3 regions of the Halomonas pelophila genome follow, and region 1 is predicted to be linked to each of the others. Evidence: riboswitches for the same ligand, from Rfam matches in the RefSeq annotation. Region 1 holds a riboswitch; each other region holds the start of a gene.
The links. Region 1 has a riboswitch for thiamine pyrophosphate ahead of thiM (hydroxyethylthiazole kinase). Riboswitches for the same ligand answer to the same signal wherever they lie in the genome.

Region 1 (4,340 bases):
CTACACGTCATCGACGTTCAAGGGAATCGGCTTCATGTGCCTGGGCGTGTTCTGCCTGGCGCTGGGCGACGCCATCACCAAGTGGCTGGGCGAGGTGCACTCCCCGCTGCAGATCATCTTCTTTCGCACCCTGGTGTCGCTGCCGCTGATCGCGCTGATCGCGCGCTTCAACGGCGGCCTGCGGACCCTCACCACCCGGCGCCCCGGGGTGCACCTGCTGCGCGGCCTGATCTTCAGCGGCACCATGATCTGCTTCATGTGGGGCCTGACCCTGCTGCCGCTGGCCGAGACCACGGCCATCGCCTTCGCCGCGCCGCTCTTCGTGACCATCCTCTCGGTGCCGCTGCTCGGCGAGCGGGTCGACGGGCCGACGCTCGCCGCCACGCTGCTGGGCTTTCTCGGCGTGCTGGTGGTGATACGCCCGGGGGGCGCGAGCTTTCAGCCCGGCGCCCTGGTGGTGGTCGGCGCGGCGGTGTTCTATGCCCTGACCATGCTCACCGCGCGGCGCTACGGTGACCGCGAGCATCTCTGGGCGATGGTCTTCTACACCACCCTGGTGCCGCTCGTGGTTTCGGCGATGACCTTGCCCTGGGTGTGGCAGACGCCGGCACCGCTGCACTGGCCGGCCTTCCTGGTGGCGGGCGTGCTCGGGGTGGGGGCCATGACCGGCCTGACCCTGGCGTTTCGCTATGCGCCGGCGGCGCTGGTCGCGCCCTTCGACTACACGGCCCTGCTGTGGGCCGTGGGGCTGGGGTGGTGGCTCTGGGACGAGGTGCCGGACCTGTGGGTCTTCGTCGGCGGCACCCTGATCATCGCCAGCGGCCTGGCCATCGCCCACCACGAGCGGCGCACCACCCTGAAGCGCCGGCCCACCGCCTGAGGCCTCGCGGCCGGCGCGAGCCTCTCGACGTGGCCTGTCTCACCTCCCTCGCACCTTAAGCCTCTCCTAAGCCCGATGCTCGATGATGCGCCTGTCCCCCAACATCGGCGGGGGCGGGCCGCCGCGACCGCGCGGGTGGCCCTTCGACACCGACTCTCTGGAGATTCTGTCATGAAGCGCACCCTGATCACCGGCACTCTCGCCACCGGCCTGATGACCGCAAGCCTGGCGGCCCTGGCCGGGCCGACCTGCACCGAAGCCCCGCAGAGCGACTGGATGAGCGAGGAGGCGATGCAGCAGCAGATCGCCGACATGGGCTACGAGGTCAAGACGTTCAAGACCACCGACGGCAGCTGCTACGAGATCTACGGCTGGGACGATCAGCAGCGTCGCGTCGAGATCTACTTCAATCCGGTCGACGGCAGCATCGTCAAGCAGGAGATCGACTGAAGGAGGCCGCGTCATGAGCAACGAGACGAGCCGCCGACGAGTCCGCGTCTGGGATCCGCTGGTGCGACTCGTGCACGGGTCGCTGGTGGCGGGCGTCGCCGCCAACGCGTTCGTCACCGAGGAGGGCGAGCGCTGGCACCAGTGGATCGGCTACGGTGTGGTGGCGCTGATCGGCGTGAGGATTCTCTGGGGCTTCGTCGGCCCCTGGTCGGCCCGCTGGACGAGTTTCTGGCCGACCCCCGGGCGCCTTCGCGCGTCGCTGCGTCCCGCCGTCGGAGCTGCCCGGTCGACCCCCGGCATCACCCATACCCCGCTGGGGGCGGTGATGATGCTGACGCTGCTGGCCCTGCTGCTGGGGCTCGGAGCGACCGGCTATATGATGGAGGAGACCGATCGCTTCTGGGGGGTGGCATGGGTCGAGGAGGTCCATGAGCTGATGAGCAATGCGATTCTCGTGCTGGTGCCCCTGCACGTGCTCGGCGCGCTCTGGGAGAGCCACAAGCGCCGCGACAACCTCATCGCGGGCATGGTGCACGGCGACCGCCGGCCTTTCGAGCAGACGCCCTCGCGCTGACTCGGTCCGGCCTCCTCGTCACAGCGCCCCCGGCCCATTCGGGCCGGGGGCGCTTTTACGCCGGGTCTCCGGGGAGGTCATCCGCGGAGCGCGGTGCGTTTGGAGCGTTCAGCGGCGCGGGAAGGCGCGGGCGGCGGCCTCTGGGTCCGGGGTGCCGCAGATGGCGGAGATCACCGCCAGGCCGTCGGCGCCCGCCTGGCGCACCGCCTCGGCATGCTCGACCTTGAGCCCGCCGATGGCCACGCTGGGCAGCGGGCTCGCCGCCACCAGGGCGGCCAGGCCGTCGAAGCCCTGCGGCTCGGCGTGGTCGTGCTTGCTGGGGGTGGCGAACACCGGACCCAGGCCGAGATAGTCCAGGGCGCTCGGGTCGAGGCGGGCGAGCTGCTCGTGGGTCTGCACCGAGAGCCCGAGGATCGCCTGGGGACCCAGCGCCGCGCGGGCCCTGGCCACGTCGCCGTCGTCCTGGCCGATGTGCAGCCCGTCGGCGCCCGCGGCGAGCGCCACCTCCAGCCGGTCGTTGATGATCAGCGGCACGCCGCTGCCCGCGAGCGCCGCCTTGAGGCGGCGGGCCTGGTCGATCATCTCGGCGTCACTGGCGTGCTTGTCGCGCAGCTGGACCAGGGTCACGCCGCCGCGGACCGCGGCGAGTACCGTCTCCTCCAGGCCATGGTCGGCGCAGAGTCCGGCGTCGGTGACGAGATAGAGTGAGAGATCAAGGGGCATCGGCAACCTCCAGTTTGGCCCGCTCGGCGAGGGCCTCGGTGTCCAGGTGATAGAGGGCGTCGAGGAAGGCCACCGCGAAGCTGCCGGGGCCACGGGCCACCTCGCCGGCGAGCTCGCCGGCCACGGCGTAGCCGGCCAGCGCCGCCACCGTCGCCTCGAAGGGATCGTCGGCGCCGGCCACGAAGGCCGCCACCACGCCGGTCAGCGCACAGCCCAGGGTGGTGACCCGGGGCATCAGCGGGTGCCCACCGGCGACATGGGCGAGGCGCCGGCCGTCGGTGACCAGGTCCACCTCGCCGGTCACCGCCACCACGCCGCCGGTGTGCTTTGCCAGGCGGCGGGCGGCCTCGAGGGCCGCCTCGGCGGGGTCGGTGCTGTCCACGCCGCGTCCGCCGCCGGCGCCGCCCGCCAGGGCGATGATCTCCGAGGCGTTGCCGCGGATCACGTCCGGCGCGAGCGCCAGCAGCCGCGCGCCGGTCTCGCGCCGGTAGCGCGTGGCGCCCACCGCCACCGGGTCCAGCACCCAGGGGCGCCCCGTCTCTCCGGCCGCCAGCGCGGCGGCCTCCATGGCCTCGACCCAGTGGGGCGAGAGGGTGCCGATGTTGATCGTCAGGGCGCTGGCCAGGGCGGTGAACTCGGCGGCCTCCTCGCGGGCGTGGACCATGGCCGGCGAAGCGCCGATCGCCAGCAGCACGTTGGCCATGCTGTTCATGGCGACATGGTTGGTGATGTTGTGGACCAGCGGGCGGGTCTCGCGCACCCGGGCCAGGTGCGTGGCGGGATCGATGTGGTGCATGGGGCCTCCCCGGCGAGGGAGGTGCAGGTCGACGGAAGGTCGGCGCTGCACGACTCCCTACGCCGGCATTGTCCGGGTCAGGTTCCGAGGGTGCGTCTCAGCCGCGGCGTGCTCGTCGCGGCGCCCCTGTCGTCAGACCTCACTATCCCTGTCGTCCGCGCGGCTGTAAAGGCCGCGCATCAGGCCAGCAGCTGAATGCCGATCAGGGTGATCAAGCTGGCCAGGGTCAGGCTGTAGAGGGCCTCCATGACCTCATTCTGGCGGCTCATGCCCGGCGTCATCAGCACCAGGCCCGTCGCTCCCAGGGCGACCACTTCGAGCGGCACCGCCACCGGCTCCCAGCCGACCAGCAGCGCACCGAGGGTCAGCAGCAGCAGGCCCGCGACGACCAGCCGGCCAGCCTGTCGGGCGCTGGCGGAAAGGTTTTCCTGAGTGATCGTGTGCATGCAGGCGTCTCCTCGTCATGGCCGGGCCGAGCATCTGCTCCAGCCCCCCTTGACGCTACGGGGGGCGTCTTAACGACCGCTTAAGGGGAGATGACCATCGCGTGACGGCACCGCGTCGGCCGCACGGGGCGTTCTCGGCAGCGTGACCATGACGCTCAGGCCGCCGCCCGGGGCGTCGCCGAGCCGCAGCCGGCCATGATGGCGCTGCAGCAGGCGGTCGACGATAGAGAGCCCCAGGCCGGCCCCGGCGCCGGGGCCGCCGCGGTGGAAGCGCGCCAGCACCTGCTGGCGCTGCTGAGCCGGGATGCCCGGTCCCTGGTCCTCCACGGTGATCGTCACGGCGTCCTGCCCGGCGGTGAGCAGGATGCGGATCAGCGCGCCGGCCGGCGAGTGCTGCAGGGCGTTGCCGACCAGGTTCTGCAGCAGGGTGTCGACCGTGCCGGGCTCCACCTCGAGCCGCCAGTCCGCCGT
Region 2 (4,340 bases), on a different contig from region 1:
GTCGGGAGGTCGTAGGCGACTGCATAGATCGCCTCGGCGTAGCGCGCCGCCAGGTCGCGCCCCTGGGAGGAGGCGCCCGCCTGCACCAGCACCGGATGGCCCTGGGGCGGGCGCGGCAGGTTCAGGGGCCCGTCCACCAGGAAGTGCTCGCCGTGGTGGTCGATCCGGCGCACCTTCTCCGGGTCGGCGTAGCGACCCTGGCGGCCGCGCTCGATGGCATCGTCGGCCCAGCTGTCCCACAGCGCCAGCACCGTCTGCACGAACTCCTCGGCGCGCGCATAGCGCTCGGCATGCGGGGGCATGGCCGGGTAGCCGTGGTTGCGCGCCTCGCTGTCGAACATCGAGGTCACCACGTTCCAGCCCACGCGCCCGCCGGAGATGTGATCCAGCGAGCCCACCAGCCTGGCGGCGTGGAAGGGGGTGTAGAAGGTGCTCGAGAGCGTGCTGATCAGCCCGACCCGCCGGGTGGCCCGGCTCATGGCGGAGAGCGCGGTCAGCGGCTCGAGATGCCAGTTGAAGCCGTCCTCCACACTGCCGGCACTCATGCCGTCGGCGAAGAACACCGCATCCAGCTTGCCGCGCTCGGCGGTGCGGGCCAGGGACTCGTAGTAGGCGATGTCGCCGAGTCGCTCGGCGCAGGAGTCGGGATGCCGCCACGCCGCGCGATGGTGGCCGCAGCCCATCACGAACAGGTTGAGGTGCAGGCTCTCGTCGGGGTTGCGCGGTTTCATCACCCTTTCACCAGTCCGCCGTCGACGATCAGGTTCTGGCCGGTGACCGCCCTCGCCCAGGGCGAGGCGAAGAACAGCGCCGCGTCGGCGAACTCCTCGGGTGTGGTCACCCGGCGCAGCGGGGTGTTCTGCGCGATCAGGTCGAAGACCGCCTCCGGGGTCGCGCTGGACGCATCGGTGGTGCGCAGCAGCCCGCCGGAGATCATGTTCACGGTGATGTTGTCAGGCCCCAGGTCGTTGGAGAGGGTGCGGGTCAGCGAGAGCAGTGCGGCCTTGCCGGCGGTGTAGTCGTGATAGGGCACGACGGGGTTCTGGAAGAGGTTGGTGCCGACATTGATGATGCGACCGCCGCCCTGCTCGCGCATGCCGGCAAGCGCCGCCTGGATGGTGTTCAGCGCGCCGCGGTTGACGCCCTCGAGCTGCTGCTGGAGGCGTGCCCAGTCGAGCGTATCGGCGTCGGGACGCGCGTCGCCGTTGAAGGTGAACTCGGGCAGGGCGTTGTTGATCACGGTGGTGATCGGAGTGCCAAAGTGGCCACGCGCCTGCTCGAACAGCGCCTTGACCGCCTCGGCCTCACGCACGTCGGCCTGAACGGCCAGGACCCGCTGCGGCGCCTCCTTCACCAGCGCCTCGGCGGCCTCGCGGCTCTGGTAGTAGTTGACCACCACGCGGGCGCCCTGGTCGAGGAAGGCACGGGTCAGGTGGGCGCCAAGACCGCGAGCGCCGCCGGTCACGAGCACGACCTGCTGGTCGAGCGGGAGGGAGGAAACAGCCATGAGGACTCCTTGTTGCGCGGCGGAGGGCGCCGCGCTGGAGCCGGCCGACATCCCTTCGCCAGTGTGAACTGGATCAGGTTCGACGGGTATCATCTCAGCGGCCACTGCCGCACCCCGTGTCTCGGGCCACCATAGCGCATTCAGGCAAGCAGCAACAGCCGGGCTGGCGTTCCAGCTCGTGACGTGAGCCTTGGCCTGACCGGAGGGATACTGGAGGTCTTTTAGAAACTGGAGCGGGAAACGAGATTCGACTGGGCCGGCACTCCGGATCGTGATCCGAGCCTTGGCGTGTCGATATTGACCATATAGAAGATTGGAGCGGGAAACGAGATTCGACTGGGCCGGCACTCCGGATCGTGACCCGAGCCTTGGCTTGTCGATATGGGTTTCTTACAAGATTGGAGCGGGAAACGAGATTCGAACTCGCGACCCTCGCCTTGGCAAGGCGATGCTCTACCACTGAGCTATTCCCGCTGATCTGGAGGGCGTGCTTGTGAGAAGTGGCGTCCCATAGGGGGTTCGAACCCCTGTTACCGCCGTGAAAGGGCGGTGTCCTAGGCCACTAGACGAATGGGACACATGGAGCGGGAAACGAGATTCTACCGGGCTGGCGTACCAGCTCGCGACCCTCGCAGGCCCTACTCATATCCAATCAACCCGAAGGAAGAATGGAGCGGGAAACGAGATTCGAACTCGCGACCCTCGCCTTGGCAAGGCGATGCTCTACCACTGAGCTATTCCCGCTTGGTCTTCTCGCACTGTGTTGCTACCGGCTGCTGAAGGTGGCGTCCCATAGGGGGTTCGAACCCCTGTTACCGCCGTGAAAGGGCGGTGTCCTGGACCACTAGACGAATGGGACGCAATTTTACCTTCAAACTACTACCTTCCTCGAAAGGAAGATGGAGCGGGAAACGAGATTCGAACTCGCGACCCTCGCCTTGGCAAGGCGATGCTCTACCACTGAGCTATTCCCGCACTCCGGTACCTGAACGAATCGAGTGGCGTCCCATAGGGGGTTCGAACCCCTGTTACCGCCGTGAAAGGGCGGTGTCCTGGACCACTAGACGAATGGGACGCATTGGCTCGCTCGTCGAGGTGCGGCGAATATTACCGACGACCCCGAAAGCTGTCAAGCACCTCTCGCCGCTCGTTGATACCGCGTGACCTGCCAGGGGCCGCCACTGGAAACCCCCACCCGGCAAGATGTCAGAATGAGGGCGAGACGCCGAGCCCGCCGCCGGCTCAACGACGCAATGAGGAGAGAGTCCATGCGCAGCAAGATCGAGAAGAGCGACGCCGAATGGCGTGAGCAGCTGACGCCCGAGCAGTACCGCGTCACCCGCGAGAAGGGCACGGAACCGGCCTTCAGCGGGAAATACCACGTGAGTGATGAACACGGCATCTATCACTGCGTCTGCTGCAATGCGCCGCTGTTCGAGAACGAGCACAAGTTCAATGCCGGCTGCGGCTGGCCGAGCTTTGATCGCCCCTTCACGCCGAAGTGCGTCGCGGAGCAGACCGACACCAGTCACGGCATGCAGCGCACCGAGGTGACCTGCGCACGCTGCGATGCCCACCTCGGCCACGTCTTCCCCGACGGCCCGCGGGAGACCACCGGACTTCGCTACTGCATCAACTCGGTGGCGATCGAGTTCCACGCCGGCGAGTAGCCGCGAGCCCCGCGACTGTCCTGCCCGGAGACGGCCGTCCATCTGCTATGATGACGGCCGTTTTTATTCACGCTCATGCAGGAGAGGCTCGATGCTCGGCTGGTTTCCGGGACACATGAACAAGGCGCGCCGGCAGATCCTCGAGGCGCTGCCGGAGATCGACGTGGTGATCGAGGTGCTCGATGCCCGTCTGCCCTACTCCAGCGCTAACCCCATGCTCGCCGAGCTGGCGCGCCACAAGCCGGTGCTCAAGATCCTCTCGCGGGCCGATCTGGCCGACCCTGAGCGCACCCGGGAGTGGACGGCCTTCTTCGACGCCCAGGCCGACACCCGGGCCCTGGCGGTGACCACCACCCAGGCCCGCGAGCTCAAGCGCATCCCCAAGCTGTGCCACGAGCTGGCCGGCCAGGTGCGCGCCGACCGCGACGTGCGGGTGATGGTCATGGGCATTCCCAACGTCGGCAAGTCGACCCTGATCAACGGCCTGGCCGGACGCACGATCGCCAAGACCGGCAACGAGCCCGCCGTCACCAAGCGCCAGCAGAAGGTGCGCATCGGCGGCCGCGTGGCGCTGACCGACACCCCCGGGGTGCTGTGGCCGAAGATCGAGGACCAGGCCAGCGCCCACCGCCTGGCCGCCAGCGGCGCCATCCGCGACACCGCCATCGACTACGTCGACGTGGCCGTGGTCGCCGCCGCCGAGCTGGCCCGGCGTTATCCCGAGGCGCTCAGCGCACGCTACAAGCTCAAGTCGCTGCCGGCGTACACGGCGCACCCCGACGCCGACCAGGTGGATGCCGACGGCCCCGTGCGGGTCGACCTGCTAGCCCTGTCAGGCTACGACGGCCACGCCATCCTCAGCGAGATCGCCTCCAAGCGCGGCGGCCTGCGCACCGGCGGCGAGGTCGACCTGCATCGGGGCGCGGAGGTGCTGCTCCACGAGCTGCGCGACGGCAAGCTCGGTCGCCTTACCCTGGAGACCCCGGCGGACATCCCGGTCGCGCCGGAACCGGAGGAAGCGCCCCGCGAGGATGGTGGCGACGACGCCGAACCCGCATAATCGCAGGCGACGCCGACGAACAACGACCGCCCACCAGAGGCGGCACACGGACATCACTGGATTCAGCGCCCATGGATACCCCCCCGATCAGGAAATCGCACAA
Region 3 (4,340 bases), on a different contig from region 1:
CAGGCCCATCACGAAGATCATCGGCGCGCTCAGAAGGCCCCCGAGCAGGAAGCCCAGGGCCACGGCGCGGTTGCTCTGGGCGGCGTAGACCCGTTGCCAGTTGCCCTGATAGAAGAGCCCGGTCAGCATCACGGCCAAAAAGAAGGTGAGGCCAGCTTTGAGCCCGCCCAGGTCGGTGATGTCCAGCAGCCGCGGCGCCGTCGCCTCGAGGCCGGCGAGGGTGGGTTTGAGGCCGCCGGCGGCCTGCCAGCCGACGATCAGCAGCACGGCGAGCAGCGGCAGGATCACGACCATCTGCACCTTGTCGGTGAAGATCGAGGCGCGCAGGCCACCGTACAGGGTGTAGAGCAGGGTGGCGGCCATCACCACCGAGCTGGTCGCCCAGAGCGGCACCGGCGCCAGCAGCCCGACCATCTTGGCGATGGCGGTGATCCCCGCGGCCAGGGAGATGAAGAGATAAAACAGCATGATCACCAGGGTGAAGGCGTACATGGGGCGCCCGTAGCGGCTCATCACGAACTCGGTGAGCGAGTGGCCGCCCGGCGAGAGCTCGCGCAGGCGCCGCCCCAGCGGAATCATCACCAGCCGTGGCGCCAGCGAGCCCAGCGCATAGCCGGCAATCGCGCCCAGCCCGCCCCAGGTGGCCGCCTGGGCGGGGCCGAACAGGATCCAGGTGCCCAGCGTCGAGGCCATCAGGGTCAGCACCGTGGCGGTGGCGCCCTGGCTGTTGCGGGCGATGATGAAGTCCTCGAGGCTCTCGGTGTGGCGGCGCGCGTAGAGCATGCCCGGCACGGCAAACAGCGCCGCGAAGGCGATGAGCCACCAGAAGGCATGAGTGGTCGGCAGCATGACGTTCTCCCTAGCATGGAAAGGCCCGGCGCGATGCCGAGCGTCGCTACGAGAGGACGCAGTTGCGTTGGGTGAGAAGCGTGGCCGGATGGCACTTCCTTCCCTTCGCCGGCATGATCCGGATCAGGTTCGAAGGGTTACCGGCCGTGTCGTCGATACACGGTGCCGGAATCTCAGTCCGCAAGGACTCCCCCAGGAATGCGCTCCAGCCTAGGGCCCCGGCGTCACGGGGTCAATACGGCGCGCGACGCCCGCATGAACGATGAGCATGCGAACTGTCTGGCTAGTGGCGTAAGATGGGAAGGTCGCGCCCGGGCGCGCAGGGCCCCGGCCACTGCTTGAGCTGGGGCTTGAACGGCGGCTTGAATTGCGCCGCGGCGCCCCCATCTCAGCGCCCCGTGTGTCGCGCCTCGAGCGTGTTTTTTCTGGCGGGTGCCGACACGGCATCCCATTCATTTTCTTTACGGGATCTTTCATGGCCGAACCGGCTCTTTCCATCCGTGGGTTGACCAAGGTCTACGGCAATGGCTTCGAGGCCCTCAAGGGCATCGACCTCGACGTCGCCCAGGGCGACTTCTACGCCCTGCTGGGCCCCAACGGCGCCGGCAAGTCGACCACCCTGGGCGTAGTCTGCTCGCTGGTGCAGAAGACCGCGGGGAAGATCTCGATCTTCGGCATCGACATCGACACCGACTTCGCCCGGGCCAAGTACCATCTCGGCGTGGTGCCCCAGGAGTTCAACTTCAGCCAGTTCGAGAAGGTCATCGACATCGTGCTGGCCCAGGCGGGCTACTACGGCATGTCGCGTCGCGAGGCGCTGCCCCGCGCCGAGGAGCTGCTCCGAGACCTGAGCCTGTGGGACAAGCGCAACGGCAGCGCGCGGATGCTCTCCGGCGGCATGAAGCGCCGGCTGATGATCGCCCGCGCGCTGATGCATCGCCCGAAGCTGCTGATCCTCGACGAGCCCACCGCCGGCGTCGACATCGAGCTGCGCCGCAGCATGTGGGAGTACATGCGCCGCATCAACCGGGAGGAGGGCGTCACCATCATCCTCACCACCCACTATCTCGAGGAGGCCGAGAGCCTCTGCCGCCGCGTGGGCATCATCAACCACGGCGAGATCATCCGCGACACCAGCGTGCGCGAGCTGCTCGCCGAGCTCGATACCGAGACCTTCCTGCTCGATCTCGCCCATCCGGTGGAGGCGGCCCCGGAGGTCGAGGGCTTCGAGATCAATCGCGTGGACGACGCCCAGCTGGCGGTGGTGGTGCATCGCGGCCAGCGCCTCAACGACGTCTTCGAGTCGCTCACCGAGCAGGGCATGCAGGTGATGTCGATGCGCAATCGCGCCAATCGCCTCGAGGAGATGTTCGTCTCCATGGTGGAGGACGGCCAGCAGAAGGAGGCGCGCCCATGAACCCCCAGCAGATCGCCATCGCCCTCTGGACCCTGGTGGTCAAGGAGATCAAGCGCTTCACGCGGATCTGGCCGCAGACCCTGCTGCCGCCGTCGATCACCATGACGATGTACTTCATCATCTTCGGCAACCTGATCGGCTCGCGGATCGGCGAGATGGACGGCTACAGCTACATGGACTTCATCGTCCCCGGGCTGATCATGATGGCGGTGATCACCAACAGCTACTCGAACGTGGCATCATCCTTCTTCTCCAACAAGTTCCAGCGCTCTATCGAGGAGATGATGGTCTCGCCGATGCCCAACTGGGTGATCTTGAGCGGCTTCGTGCTCGGCGGCATGGTCCGAGGCCTGGGCGTGGGGCTGATCGTCACCGTCGTGTCGCTGTTCTTCACCCGCATCGAGGTGGCCCATCCGCTGCTCACGGTGTTCGTGGTGGTGCTCACCGCGGCGCTGTTCGCCATCGGCGGCTTCATCAACGCCCTGCTGGGCAAGAAGTTCGACGACATCTCCATCGTGCCGACCTTCGTGCTGACCCCGCTGACCTACCTGGGCGGCGTCTTCTACTCGATCTCGCTGCTGCCGGACTTCTGGCAGGGCGTCTCGATGCTCAATCCCATCCTCTACATGGTCAACGTCTTCCGCTACGGCTTCCTCGGGGTCTCCGACATCCCCGTGGGCTGGGCGCTGGCGGCGGTGCTGGCCTTCATCAGCGTGCTGTATGGCGTTGCGCTGTGGATGCTGAAGCATGGCAAGGGCATCAGGAGCTGACATGACCCAACACCGACCCGACACCCTCGAGCACGCCCCGCTGGGGCGCGAGTCCGCCTATCCCGAGCACTACGATGCCGGGCTGCTCTATCCCATCCCCCGGGCCGCCAACCGCGCGCCGCTGGGCATCGAGGAGGGCGCCTTGCCCTTCGTCGGCGAGGACGAGTGGCACGCCTTCGAGCTCTCGTGGCTCAACGCCCGGGGCAAGCCGCTGGTCGCCGTGGCGCGCTTTCGCCTGCCGGCCGAGTCGCCTTACCTGATCGAGTCCAAGTCCTGGAAGCTCTACCTCAACGGCTTCAACCAGACCCGCTTCGAGAGCCGCCAGGCGGTGATCGACACCTTGCTGCGCGACCTGGCCCAGGCGGCCGGCGCGCCGGTTTCCGTCGAGCTGCTCGACGTGGACGACGCGGCGCTCGCGGTGAAGCGCCTGCCCGGCGAGTGCCTGGACGACCTGGACATCGAGGTGACCGATTACACGCCCAGCGCCGAGCACCTGGCGGTGGGGGAGGAGATCGTCGAGGAGACGCTCACCTCCCACCTGCTCAAGTCCAACTGTCCGGTCACCGGCCAGCCCGACTGGGGCAGCGTGCTGATCCGCTACCGCGGCCCGAAGCTCGACCGCGAGGGGCTGCTGCGCTACCTGATCGGCTATCGCCAGCACCAGGACTTCCACGAGCACTGCGTGGAGCACATCTTCACCGACCTGATGGCCCGCGCCCGGCCGGAGCGGCTGCTGGTGCTGGCGCGCTACGTGCGCCGTGGCGGCCTCGACATCAGCCCCTGGCGCGCCACCCCCGGCGAGCGGCCGCCCGAACCGCTGCGGCTCTCTCGGCAATAAGGGCGCGCGGCAATAAGGGACGCGCGGCAGTGAAGGTGGGGGGCGGCCGGCCCGGCACGACAGTCGCCCGGGCAGCTGATAAAGTGTCGAGAAAGATTCTCGTCTGAAAAACCCAAGGGAGAGACTCAATGGACGCGCTGACGCTGCTGCACGAACGCAGTTCCATGGGCAAGCTGATGGGCCCGCCGCCGAGCCCCGAACAGCTCGAGGCGATCTACCGGGCGGCTCTGCGCGCGCCGGACCACAAGGAGCTGCGCCCCTGGCGCTTCATCGAGTTCTCTGGCGAGGGCCTCTCGCGCCTCGGTGAGCTGTTCGCTGAGGCCGAGTTCCGCGAGGATCCCCACGCCTCTGATGCCACCCTCAACGCGGCCCGCAAGAAGCCGCTGCGCGCGCCGATGATCATTGCGGTGATCGCCAAGGTCACCCCGGACGAGCCCAAGGTGCCGAAGATCGAGCAGGTGATCTC

Region 2: another riboswitch for thiamine pyrophosphate. It lies ahead of ABE957_RS04330 (3-oxoacyl-ACP reductase); the one in region 1 lies ahead of thiM (hydroxyethylthiazole kinase).
Region 3: another riboswitch for thiamine pyrophosphate. It lies ahead of ABE957_RS04340 (sodium:solute symporter family transporter); the one in region 1 lies ahead of thiM (hydroxyethylthiazole kinase).

What each region holds. Positions count from the first base shown of each region.
Region 1 covers NZ_JBEGCI010000001.1:325,710-330,049, forward strand. Annotated here, with positions in the region: gene ABE957_RS01495 (DMT family transporter) at 1-880, shown strand, start outside; gene ABE957_RS01500 (PepSY domain-containing protein) at 1,052-1,330, shown strand; gene ABE957_RS01505 (cytochrome b/b6 domain-containing protein) at 1,344-1,904, shown strand; gene thiE (thiamine phosphate synthase) at 2,013-2,627, opposite strand; gene thiM (hydroxyethylthiazole kinase) at 2,617-3,423, opposite strand; TPP riboswitch at 3,461-3,561, opposite strand; gene ABE957_RS01520 (hypothetical protein) at 3,603-3,869, opposite strand; gene ABE957_RS01525 (ATP-binding protein) at 3,939-4,340, opposite strand, start outside.
Region 2 covers NZ_JBEGCI010000003.1:185,543-189,882, reverse strand. Annotated here, with positions in the region: gene ABE957_RS04335 (LLM class flavin-dependent oxidoreductase) at 1-731, opposite strand, end outside; gene ABE957_RS04330 (3-oxoacyl-ACP reductase) at 731-1,507, opposite strand; TPP riboswitch at 1,541-1,634, opposite strand; tRNA gene ABE957_RS04325 (tRNA-Gly) at 1,907-1,981, opposite strand; tRNA gene ABE957_RS04320 (tRNA-Glu) at 2,009-2,084, opposite strand; tRNA gene ABE957_RS04315 (tRNA-Gly) at 2,177-2,251, opposite strand; tRNA gene ABE957_RS04310 (tRNA-Glu) at 2,291-2,366, opposite strand; tRNA gene ABE957_RS04305 (tRNA-Gly) at 2,408-2,482, opposite strand; tRNA gene ABE957_RS04300 (tRNA-Glu) at 2,507-2,582, opposite strand; gene msrB (peptide-methionine (R)-S-oxide reductase MsrB) at 2,776-3,177, shown strand; gene ylqF (ribosome biogenesis GTPase YlqF) at 3,269-4,237, shown strand; gene ABE957_RS04285 (pyridoxal phosphate-dependent aminotransferase) at 4,309-4,340, shown strand, end outside.
Region 3 covers NZ_JBEGCI010000003.1:191,153-195,492, forward strand. Annotated here, with positions in the region: gene ABE957_RS04340 (sodium:solute symporter family transporter) at 1-849, opposite strand, end outside; TPP riboswitch at 933-1,053, opposite strand; gene ABE957_RS04345 (ABC transporter ATP-binding protein) at 1,325-2,266, shown strand; gene ABE957_RS04350 (ABC transporter permease) at 2,263-3,036, shown strand; gene queF (NADPH-dependent 7-cyano-7-deazaguanine reductase QueF) at 3,038-3,874, shown strand; gene ABE957_RS04360 (nitroreductase family protein) at 4,003-4,340, shown strand, end outside.